2 regions of the Mycobacterium paragordonae genome follow, and region 2 is predicted to be linked to the other one. Evidence: riboswitches for the same ligand, from Rfam matches in the RefSeq annotation. Region 2 holds a riboswitch; the other holds the start of a gene.
The links. Region 2 has a riboswitch for magnesium ahead of C0J29_RS15475 (PPE family protein). Riboswitches for the same ligand answer to the same signal wherever they lie in the genome.
Positions count from the first base shown of each region.

Region 1: it holds a riboswitch for magnesium, as region 2 does, so the genes downstream of both, C0J29_RS13300 (Rv1535 family protein) here and C0J29_RS15475 (PPE family protein) in region 2, are expected to answer to the same signal.

Region 1 covers NZ_CP025546.1:2,868,023-2,873,384, forward strand. Annotated here, with positions in the region: gene C0J29_RS13290 (carboxymuconolactone decarboxylase family protein) at 1-320, shown strand, start outside; gene C0J29_RS13295 (NAD(P)H-dependent flavin oxidoreductase) at 357-1,475, shown strand; M-box (ykoK) riboswitch at 1,651-1,820, shown strand; gene C0J29_RS13300 (Rv1535 family protein) at 2,097-2,327, shown strand; gene ileS (isoleucine--tRNA ligase) at 2,687-5,362, shown strand, end outside.
Region 2 covers NZ_CP025546.1:3,406,963-3,412,324, reverse strand. Annotated here, with positions in the region: gene C0J29_RS15480 (PPE family protein) at 1-852, opposite strand, end outside; gene C0J29_RS15475 (PPE family protein) at 1,564-2,697, opposite strand; M-box (ykoK) riboswitch at 3,012-3,183, opposite strand; gene C0J29_RS15465 (PPE family protein) at 3,315-4,502, opposite strand; gene C0J29_RS15460 (PPE family protein) at 4,596-5,362, opposite strand, start outside.

The DNA of each region.
Region 1 (5,362 bases), 540 kb from region 2:
TGGCCTCCCGTCTCGGGGTTTCCGCCGAGGACCTGCTGGGTGTGCGAGATTGGCGGAGCCACAACGGCTTCGGGCCCACCGAGCGGGCCGTGCTGGCGGCCACCGATGACGTCGTGCGCGACGGCGTGGTGAGCGCCGCGAATTGGGCTGACTGCGAACGCGAATTGGGCGGCGACAAAACGGTTCTCATCGAGCTGGTCACCGTCATCGGTGCGTGGCGAATGGTGTCGTCGATCCTGCAGAGCCTGGAGGTTCCACTGGAGGAGGGCGTGGCCGCGTGGCCGCCCGACGGCCGGAGCCCCTCGTCGTTCGATCCGTAGGCCCTGGTCTGATTCGTAGGGCGTAGCGTCGGCCGCATGCAAACGAGAGTTGCCGAGATGCTCGGCGTCGAGTTTCCAATCTGCGCCTTCAGCCACTGCCGCGACGTAGTGGCCGCGGTGACCAATGCGGGAGGTTTCGGGGTACTCGGCGCCACCGCCCACAGCCCCAAGCGGCTGGAAAGCGAGCTCACCTGGATCGAGGAGCAGACGCACGGCAAGCCCTACGGGGTCGATCTGCTGCTGCCGCCGAAGTATGTCGGCGCCGATTCCGGTGGGGTGAATTCACGGCAAGCTCAGGATCTGCTGCCTGCCGAGCATCGGGCGTTTGTCGATGACATCCTGGCCCGCTACGGCGTCGCGGCCCATGCCGAGCAGGACGAGGTGATCAGGGGTGGGCTCAACATCTCACCCAAGGGCTATGAGCCGCTGCTGGAGGTGGCCTTTGCCCACAACATCCGATTGATCGCCAGCGCGCTCGGGCCACCGCCGCACGACCTGGTAGAGCGGGCACACAGCCACGACGTGCTGGTGGCCGCGCTGGCCGGCACTACCGAGCACGCCCGCCGGCACGCGGCGGCGGGGGTGGACCTGATCGTCGCTCAGGGCACCGAGGCGGGTGGGCACACCGGCGAGGTCGCGACCATGGTGCTCGTTCCCGAAGTGGTGGACGCGGTGGCGCCGACGCCCGTGTTGGCCGCAGGCGGGATCGCCCGCGGGCGCCAGATTGCGGCCGCGATGGCGCTGGGTGCTGAAGGGGTGTGGTGCGGATCGGTTTGGCTGACTACCGAGGAAGCCGAGACCGCGCCGGTCGTGAAGGACAAATTCCTGGCCGCGAAGTCGTCGGACACCGTGCGATCCCGGTCGATGACCGGCAAGCCGGCCCGCATGCTGCGCACCGCCTGGACCGAAGAGTGGGAACGGCCCGACACCCCGGACCCGTTGGGGATGCCGCTGCAGACGGCGCTGATCACCGACTCCCAGGTGCGGATCAACCAAGCCGCCGCCCACCCCGATGCGAAGGCCCGGGAGTTGGCGACGTACTTCGTCGGTCAGGTGGTCGGCTCGCTGGACCGGGTCCGGCCGACGCGAGCGGTGGTCCTCGACATGGTCGAGGAATACATCGACACCATCGGTCGGCTCACCGATGTGACATAGCGAACTCATAGCGAAATGTAACCTGGAGATCGCCTCCTGGTAGCCGCTGTTTTCCCAGCTCAGACGCGCTATTGCTGAAGGATGGCTGTGGGCGTCCGTAGCGAATGCATAAAGATGCCCAAACCCGGGGGTGCCGCGTTGACCGGGGCCCGTACGTCGTGCATTATCGGTCAGGCAAGCACCTCGTTAGGTGAGGCGGCTACACGAACACAGGCCACTGACCCCGAACGTCGAAAGACGCCCCGGGTCAGGACAGCTCCTCCCGGCTTAAGGGTTGAGCCCAGGTGGCTTCCGGTTTACCGGACACGTCGGGTAGTGCCAAAGCTCTGACGAGAGGGGTGCGGATTTCCGGCGGATCGCCGGCATCTGTCTCCCTTCGCGTGCGCAGCAGATCGCGTGGATACCCACGTGGGTCGTGAACCGAGAGGAGGTGAGGGACGCATGAGTTCCAGTGGCAGTCCGGGTCGATATCCGGGCGGTGTTTCGTCCCTGACCGGTCTCCGGTGCGGCGTTCTCGGCTGAGCCGTCAACCACGCTCCGATCGGAACCGTTGCGGGACGGGACTTCCCAAGAATCTTTGAAGGTCCACCTGTCAACGTTTGATCCTGTTAGGAGGCGATCATGACCGCTGCTCTGTATGACGAAGTCGTTACCGTAACCGCTGCGCCCACGCTGCACGTGGTGCGTGACGTGCCGGTCGCCGCGGCGCCGAAGAAGGCCCGCCGCACCGAAGAAGTGCTGTCCGCCGGCGGCGACCCGCTGGTGGCCGGTGCCGCCCGTCTGCTGCACATCCCGGTGCGGCACATGTACGCCGCGCTGTGGCGCATCGGCGTGCTCGAAGTCCAGGCGTGAGGCCCATGGACAGTGCGCTACCCGGCACTCCAAGGGGCTAGCCGACCGCAGGTGCGTCCTGCGGCGGGCCAGCCTCTTGGAGTGCTTACAGTCCAGATGATTGCGACCCGCGGCACCCGGCTTCGCCGGGTTTGCGATCGCAATTAGAATCAACGCCAGACCAGCATCGATCCGGCCATCACCGGGGAGCTTTCGGAAGAACAGCCATTCGGCCCAGTAGAACCGAACGGGCGGGCCCGTCACAGCCTCTTGAGTGGTCACGCGTGAGCGTGGCAAGCGGGGTGGTACCGCGGCGTTCGCGCAACAGCGCATCCGTCGTCCCCGTGCCTGGACATCTCGAGGCACCGGAGACTACCCACGTGAGCGACAACCCTGAACTCGAGGCCGACCGCACGGCCTATCCGAAGCTGGCCAGTGGTGCGCCCGACTTCCCGGCGCTCGAACTCGAAGTGCTCGATTACTGGTTCCGCGACGACACCTTCCGCGCCAGCATCGCCCGCCGGGACGGCGCCCCCGAGTACGTGTTCTACGACGGGCCCCCGTTCGCCAACGGCCTGCCGCACTACGGGCATCTGCTGACCGGCTACGTCAAAGACATCGTTCCGCGCTACCGCACCATGCGCGGTGACAAGGTGGAGCGCCGGTTCGGTTGGGACACACACGGATTGCCCGCAGAATTGGAAGTCGAGCGCCAGCTGGGCATCACCGACAAGTCTCAGATCGACTCGATGGGCATTGCCGCCTTCAACGACGCGTGCCGTGCGTCGGTGCTGCGCTACACCGACGAATGGCAGCAGTACGTAACCCGCCAGGCGCGCTGGGTCGACTTCGACAACGATTACAAGACACTCGATCTCAGCTACATGGAGTCGGTGATCTGGGCGTTCAAACAGCTCTGGGACAAGGGCCTTGCCTACGAGGGCTACCGGGTGTTGCCCTATTGCTGGCGCGACGAGACCCCGTTGTCGAATCACGAACTGCGGATGGACGACGACGTCTACCAGAGCCGCCAGGACCCCGCTCTCACCGTCGGCTTCCAGGTGACCGAGGCCGCGGCTCCCTACGACGAACTTGTTGGCGCGTACCTGCTGATCTGGACGACGACGCCGTGGACCCTGCCGTCGAACCTCGCTGTCGCGGTGAATCCCGAGGTCACCTATGTCCAAGTGCGGGAAGGCGATCGGCGTTTCGTGCTGGCCGAGGCCAGGCTCGCCGCGTATGCCCGCGAACTCGGGGAAGAGCCCGAAGTGCTTGGCACCTACCGGGGCGCAGATCTACTTGGCGTTCGCTATCTGCCGCCGTTCGCCTATTTCCTGGACTCGCCCAAGGCCTTTCAGGTGCTCTCCGCCGACTTCGTCACCACTGAGGACGGCACCGGGCTGGTGCACATGGCTCCGGCCTACGGCGAGGACGACATGGCGACGACCGACCCGGTCGGGATCGTGCCGGTGACGCCGGTCGACTCCAAGGGACGCTTCGACGCGACGGTCCCGGATTACCAGGGACAGCATGTCTTTGAGGCGAACCCGCACATCATCCGCGACCTGAAGAATCAGAGCGGCCCCGCCGCCGCCAACCGAGCGGTGTTGCTGCGGCACGAGACCTACGAGCACCCGTACCCGCACTGCTGGCGCTGCCGCAACCCGCTGATCTACCGGGCGGTGTCGTCGTGGTTCGTGCGGGTGACCCAGTTCCGCGACCGCATGGTGGAACTCAACCAGCAGATCACCTGGTATCCCGAGCATGTCAAGGACGGGCAGTTCGGCAAGTGGCTGCAGGGTGCGCGCGACTGGTCGATCTCGCGAAACCGCTACTGGGGCACCCCGATTCCGGTGTGGAAATCCGACGATCCCGCCTACCCCCGCATCGACGTATACGGCAGCCTGGACGAGCTGGAACGTGACTTCGGGGTGCGGCCGGACAATCTGCACCGGCCCTACATCGACGAGCTCACCCGCCCCAACCCCGACGATCCGACCGGCAACAGCACCATGCGCCGAATCTCCGACGTGCTCGACGTGTGGTTCGATTCGGGCTCAATGCCTTACGCGCAGGTGCATTACCCGTTCGAGAATGAGGATTGGTTCTTGGGTGGGGCGGCGGGAGACGCCGAAGCTCACTATCCGGGTGACTTCATCGTCGAGTACATCGGGCAGACCCGCGGCTGGTTCTACACGTTGCATGTGCTCGCGACCGCGCTGTTCGACCGGCCGTCGTTCAAAACCTGTGTGGCGCATGGAATCGTGCTCGGTTCGGACGGGCAGAAGATGAGCAAGTCGCTGCGCAACTACCCGGATGTGACCGAGGTGTTCGACCGCGACGGCTCCGACGCCATGCGGTGGTTCCTGATGGCCTCGCCGATCCTGCGCGGCGGCAACCTGATCGTCACCGAACAGGGCATCCGCGACGGAGTGCGGCAGGTGTTGCTGCCGTTCTGGAACGCCTACAGCTTCCTGGCGTTGTACGCGCCGAAAGTGGGTGTGTGGCGCACCGATTCAGCGCATGTGCTGGATCGCTACATCCTGGCCAAGCTCGCCGTCCTTCGCGATGACCTGACCGCTTCGCTGGACGTCTGCGACATCTCCGGCGCCTGCGAACAGCTGCGGCAGTTCACCGAGGCGTTGACGAACTGGTATGTGCGCCGGTCGCGTTCGCGGTTCTGGGTGGAAGACGCCGATGCGATCGACACCCTGCACACGGTGCTGGAGGTGACCGCACGGCTGGCCGCCCCACTTTTGCCGCTGATCACCGAGATGATCTGGCGCGGCCTGACCGGCGGGCGTTCGGTGCACTTGACGGACTGGCCGCAGCCGGGTGTGGTTCCCGCCGATCCCGATCTGGTCGCCGCGATGGACCAGGTGCGGGACGTGTGCTCGGCCGCGTCCTCCCTGCGCAAGGCCAAGAAGCTGCGGGTGCGGTTGCCGTTGCCAAAACTGACGGTGGCCGTGGAGAACCCGGACCAGTTGCAGCCTTTCGCCGAACTGATCGGTGACGAACTCAACGTCAAGCAGGTCGATTTGACCGACGCGATCGAC
Region 2 (5,362 bases):
CCCGAAGGACAGGAATGGACCGCCGGGAATCGACGTCAGACCCTGCAGCGAGAACGGCCCGGTGAGCGTGCTCATGATGGTGTTCCAGTTCGCGAGGTTGCTCGAGAGCCACGGCGGCAGTGACGCGTTGGCCAGCTGCGGCACGGCCAGGCCCTGCAGCAGCGACGTCGAGCCCGTCGTCGGCGCGGCCCCGACCGTTGTCGCCAGGTTCTGCAGGGCCGTCGGCACCGAGGTGACCAAATGCGATAGCTGCGTCGCCACGTCCGAACCCGTTGCGGCGCCGGTGACCTGGGTGACCGCAGCCGACTGCAGGGCCGGCCCCGAGGCGTTGGTGGTCTGCGGCGGCTCGGTGAAAGGCGTCAATTGAGTTGCCGCCGAGGATGATCCGGCATACCCGTACATCGCGACGGCATCTTGAGCCCACATCTCCAGATACTGGGCCTCAGTCGCGGCGATGGCGGGCGTGTTCTGCCCGAAGATATTGGTAGCGATCAGCGACAGCAGCAGTGCGCGGTTCGCCGCGATCACCGGTGGCGGAACCGTTGCGGCGAAGGCGGTTTCGTAGGCTCCAACCGCGATCTTGGCTTGCGCGGCCGCCTGATCGGCCCGGGCGGCCGTGGCCGAGATCCATGACACGTAGGGGCCGACCGCGGCCGCCATCGCGATCGCCGTCGGGCCGTGCCAGGTTCCAGCGGTGAGGTTCTCGATCGCGGCCGCGTATGAGGCTGCGGTGGAATGTAATTCGGCGCCCAGTGCATCCCAGGCCGCGGCTGCGGCCAGCATCGGACCCGGGCCGGGCCCGGTGTACATGCGACCGGAGTTGATTTCGGGTGGCAATGCCCCGTAATCCATACGTATTACCTCTTCATCCCCTGGATGGCCGCCCGGGCCGAGCTGCAGCGGGCGATCATCTACTCCCTGACTAGAAATGCTTGGCAAGCGTGCAGTGATTCGCTATTGCAGGCCCCCCTGCCTGATTCGAACACCATCCTCAGTGGAAGTTATTTTCGTCGCGTTCCCGTAATGTAATGACAACGTAAACAAGAACTCTCGCCGATCTATTGGCCTGTGTGATCAAAAGCTACTAGCTATGGCCTAGAATCTAGGTATATACAGCTCACAGCCCAATGTGGATTACACAGCAAATTGTGATGAGTAAATCTATATGACAATTAAATGACGCACAGAAATGTGTCAATTGCCCATCGGTAATCGGGCGAAGTCGGCGTTCAGGAATTGCGGCCGATGTTATAGGTGCGGTGCGACTAGCTCGCGGTCAGATCGAGATTGTCAGCCAAACCGTTTTCGTCTGCGAACCGTGCCGTCGGCGGATCGTGACCTGACCCGCCTGGAATCGGCCGAGCACGCCCGGTCAGCACGGACCGCCCTGCGGGGGGCGATGTCGCCCGGTGACCGATCGGCCGTCATGAGTTGTTCTCCCAACGTTAGGAATTAACCTACGTAAGACGTTAGGGAACGGTAGCCGCGAACACCTGTATCGGAACTGGCCCTTTCCTGACGGTTTCCTGAAAGGCCCGTTCTTGCAGGTCGATACGGGTGCCGTCACCCGGCAGCAGGGGGCCGCGCGACCACGGTGGGGCGGAAACCGTACTGCGGTACGGCCCGTCCGTAGGGTTGTCCTGCGACGTTACCCAGTGGGACACCGGGCATTCCGGGTGCGCCCGCCGGCGGCGGCGCCACCATCGGGGTGCCGCCCAGCGCCGAATGCAGCGGACTGGTCAGCGGAGTGGCCGCCGTCCAGGCCGGCGGCACCGAGAGCCTCCCGGCAGTCCCCGCATTGCCCGCACCGGCCGACACGACGCCGGCCAGGCCGCTCGTGGATCCTACGGATTCCGAAACGGCGTTACCGGCCGCTGCCACGGCGCCGTCCGTCGCGGCACCGGCGCCGCCGCCGAGCATGTCCAGAAAGGGGCCGAACGTGCTGCCCGGCACCAGGAGTCCGGTGGACGCGATCGTGTTCCACACGTTGGCGTTGGGTCCCCAGTCGGACCAAAAGCCCTGTCCCGCAGGCCCGCTCGTTCCCGAGAGTCCCTGAAGCGCGCTCGGCACAGCCGAAATCAGTTGCGCGAGAACACTTTGCTGACCTGCCGCGCCGGAAGCCTGGGCGACCGACACCGCCTGTGCCGCCAGGCCGCTCGGGTTGGTGGCTTCCTGCGGTTCAGCGAACGGGCTCAACTCGGCAGCGGCAGCCGACGAGCCGGCATAGCCGTACATGGCCGCCGCGTCCTGCGCCCACATCTGGAAGTACTGAGCCTCGGTGGCCGCGATCGCAGGGGTGTTCTGCCCCAGGATGTTGGTGGCGACCAGCGCCGCCAATTGGGTCCGGTTGGCCGCGACCAGCGGCGGCGGCACCGTTGCCGCGAAGGCCGCCTCGAAGGCGGCCGCGGCGGCCGCGGCTTGCGCGGCGGTCTGCTCGGCCTGCGCCGCGGTTGCACTCAGCCAGGCGACCTGTGGCACGGCAGCGGCTGCCATTGATGCGGACGCGGGACCCAGCCACTCCGCACCGGTCAGTGTCGACAGCACCGCGTCGTAGGACAGCGCGGTGGCCCGCAACTCGGCGGCCAACCCGTGCCACGCCGAGGCTGCGGCCAGCATCGGACCGGAGCCCGGCCCGGTGTACATCCGCGCGGAGTTGATCTCGGGCGGCAACGCTGCAAAATCCAGTGCGGCAGTCATCGGACGCCTCCTTGGCTGACTGTTTTGTGGCAAGATGAAATCCGATTTCGGGCAGCATTGATCGCAATTCGCGCAGCGATATTCTGCGCAGGAGAATGACGCGCGACGGAAAACTCAGCGCGCGCGGGAAACTATCGGAAATTCCGACTCAAAGTGCGAACACGGTGCCCGGGTCGGATCGAAACGAAATGATCGTCGATCTCGGATAGGGACTGTCGTCGGGACTCACTCCGCTCTCACCTCCTCTGGGCCGGGGCACGCAGGGGTGCCGGGTGCACGCCACAGAGATGAGACCAGCGGCCAAAACCACTGGGCCAGCACCTCTCTCGACAGAGCTTTGGCACCACACGGCGTATCCGGCCGAAGCCGGAAGCCACTTGGGCTCAACCCTTAAGCCGGGAAGAGCTGTCCTGACCCTGGGCGTCTTTCGACGTTCGAGGTCAGTGGCCTGTGTCCGTGCAGACGCCTCACCTAGCGAGGTGCATGCAAAGTCATCGTGGCACTCGACAGGATAAGAGTCAACTCAACGACCGGAATTTGCCAATATTCGCCAAATTCGGGCGGACGAAAATTCTTATTCGCCACGGTGGCAATTAATGCGAGAACGCGTTGCGGGTTCAGCCCGCCGCCACCGGCCGCGGCATGATCGTCAGCTTGAACCCGTAGCGCGGACCGTTGCCCCAGTTGCGGGAGTAGGCGGCGGGCGCGGGCATGCCGGGCATGCCGGGCATGCCGGCCCCGGCTTCTGGTGCGGCGGTGACGGCCGCACCGGAGGCGGGTACCGCGCGGTTTGCGACCTCGACCGCCGTGGTCCAACTCGGCGGCACGGACAGCCGGCCGACGAAGGAAGCCTGATTGACTCCGGCGCCCACACCGCCGGACTGCGAGGCGGTCAGGCCCGCCGTGGCGGACGAGGCATCAGCGGCGGCAGGGGCGGCCTCGGCTGCCCCGTCGGCCACGGCCTCGACGTCGGCGAGCGCGTCGGTCGTGGCAGGGAAGATGATTGTGGGCGAGATGAATTGGGCCGCGACGATCCCGTTCACCAGATTTGAGTTGAGGAAGATTCCGTAGGGGTTACCGTCGTTGCCGTCCAGGAAGTTCAGGATGTCGGCGAGCAACCCGGTCTGCGGGATGTTGTCGAATGGCGAGGCGGCTGCCGGAGATGCCAGTTGCTGCAGGCTCCCGGGCACCGTGGACATCAGTTGCGGCAGCTCAGTCTGCGTGACGGCGGAACCCGACGCTTGGGAGACGGCTGCCGCCTGGGCCGCCGGGCCGCCCGGATTGGTGGTCTGGTCGGGTTCGCGGAACGGCGTCAGCGTCGCAGCCTCCGCGGCGTTGGCGGCATACACGTACATCGCCGTCGCATCCTGGGCCCACATCTCCGCATATTCGGCTTCGGTAGCCGCGATCGCGGGCGTGTTGATGCCCAGGAAGTTGGTGGCCACCAGCATCAACAGCTGTGCCCGGTTGGCGGCGACGACAGCCGGCGGCACCGTCATCGCGAATGCCGCTTCATATGCGGCCGCGGCCGCGGCCGCCTGACCGGCGGTCTGCTCTGCCTGCAGGCCGGTCGCGCTCATCCACGTCACGTACGGAACGACGGCGGCGGTCATCGCCGCGGACGCCGGCCCCAGCCAGCCGTCACTGACCAGAGCCGAAATCACCGACTCGTAAGCCGTTGCGGCCAAGCGCATTTCATCGGCGATTTCATTCCAGGCCGTCACAGCGGCAAGCAGCGGCGCTGAACCGGGCCCGGTATACATTCGCAGCGAGTTAATTTCAGGTGGGAGTGCTCCAAAATCCAATGCCAGCACCTCCTTTCGCCAACCGTGATCGTGTTGTCGGCATCGGCAGCCGCAACTGAGCGGAACCGATCACACGCGGCGGTCTCCCTCCTGTCATCCAGCGGCGGGCGGGCGCCCCATGATCGTCGGCCGGAACCCGTAGCGCGGAGGATTGCCGAAGTTGTTGCCGTACATGCCGGCAGCCGGCATACCGGGGAAGCCGGGCATGCCCGCGGCGGCCTGCGGCGCAACCGCGGTACTGGTCCACCCGCCACCGGGTGCGGCCGTGCCGGCGTGGTTGGCCACCGCGGTGGCTGCCGTCCAGGTCTGCGGAACGGATAACCGCCCGACCACCGCCGATTGGTTGATTCCGGCCGTCACCCCGCCCCCCGTGGTGAACGAGGCCTCGGCCACATCCATCAGTGGGGGGAGGTTGGTGGGGTTGGCCGGAGAATTCGCCGGTATCCAGGAAGCGTTTCCCTCACCGGACCCCATCGGGGGTATCGCCTGCTGCTGTGCCCCGAGGGCCACCGCGTTGATGTCCGCCAGCCCCGCGAAGGCCGCCGGGGCCACGATCGCGGGGCTGACGTAGCCGGCCGAGACGAACCCGTTGACCAGCGAGGAATTCAGGAAGATTCCGTACGGATTGCCGTCGTTGCCGTCCAGGAAATTCAGCAGGTCAGCGAGCAGTCCGGACCCCGGAAAGGCATCCAGTGCCGCCGCCGGCGCCGAAAGCCCTTGCAGGGCAGACGGAACCGAGGACATCAGTTGTGGGAGCTGCGATTGCACGGTGCCCACCGCGGTACCGGCCGCCTGCGTCACCGCGGTCGCCTGGCCGGCCTGCCCGGCCGGGTCGGTGACCTGTGGTGGCGCGCTGAACG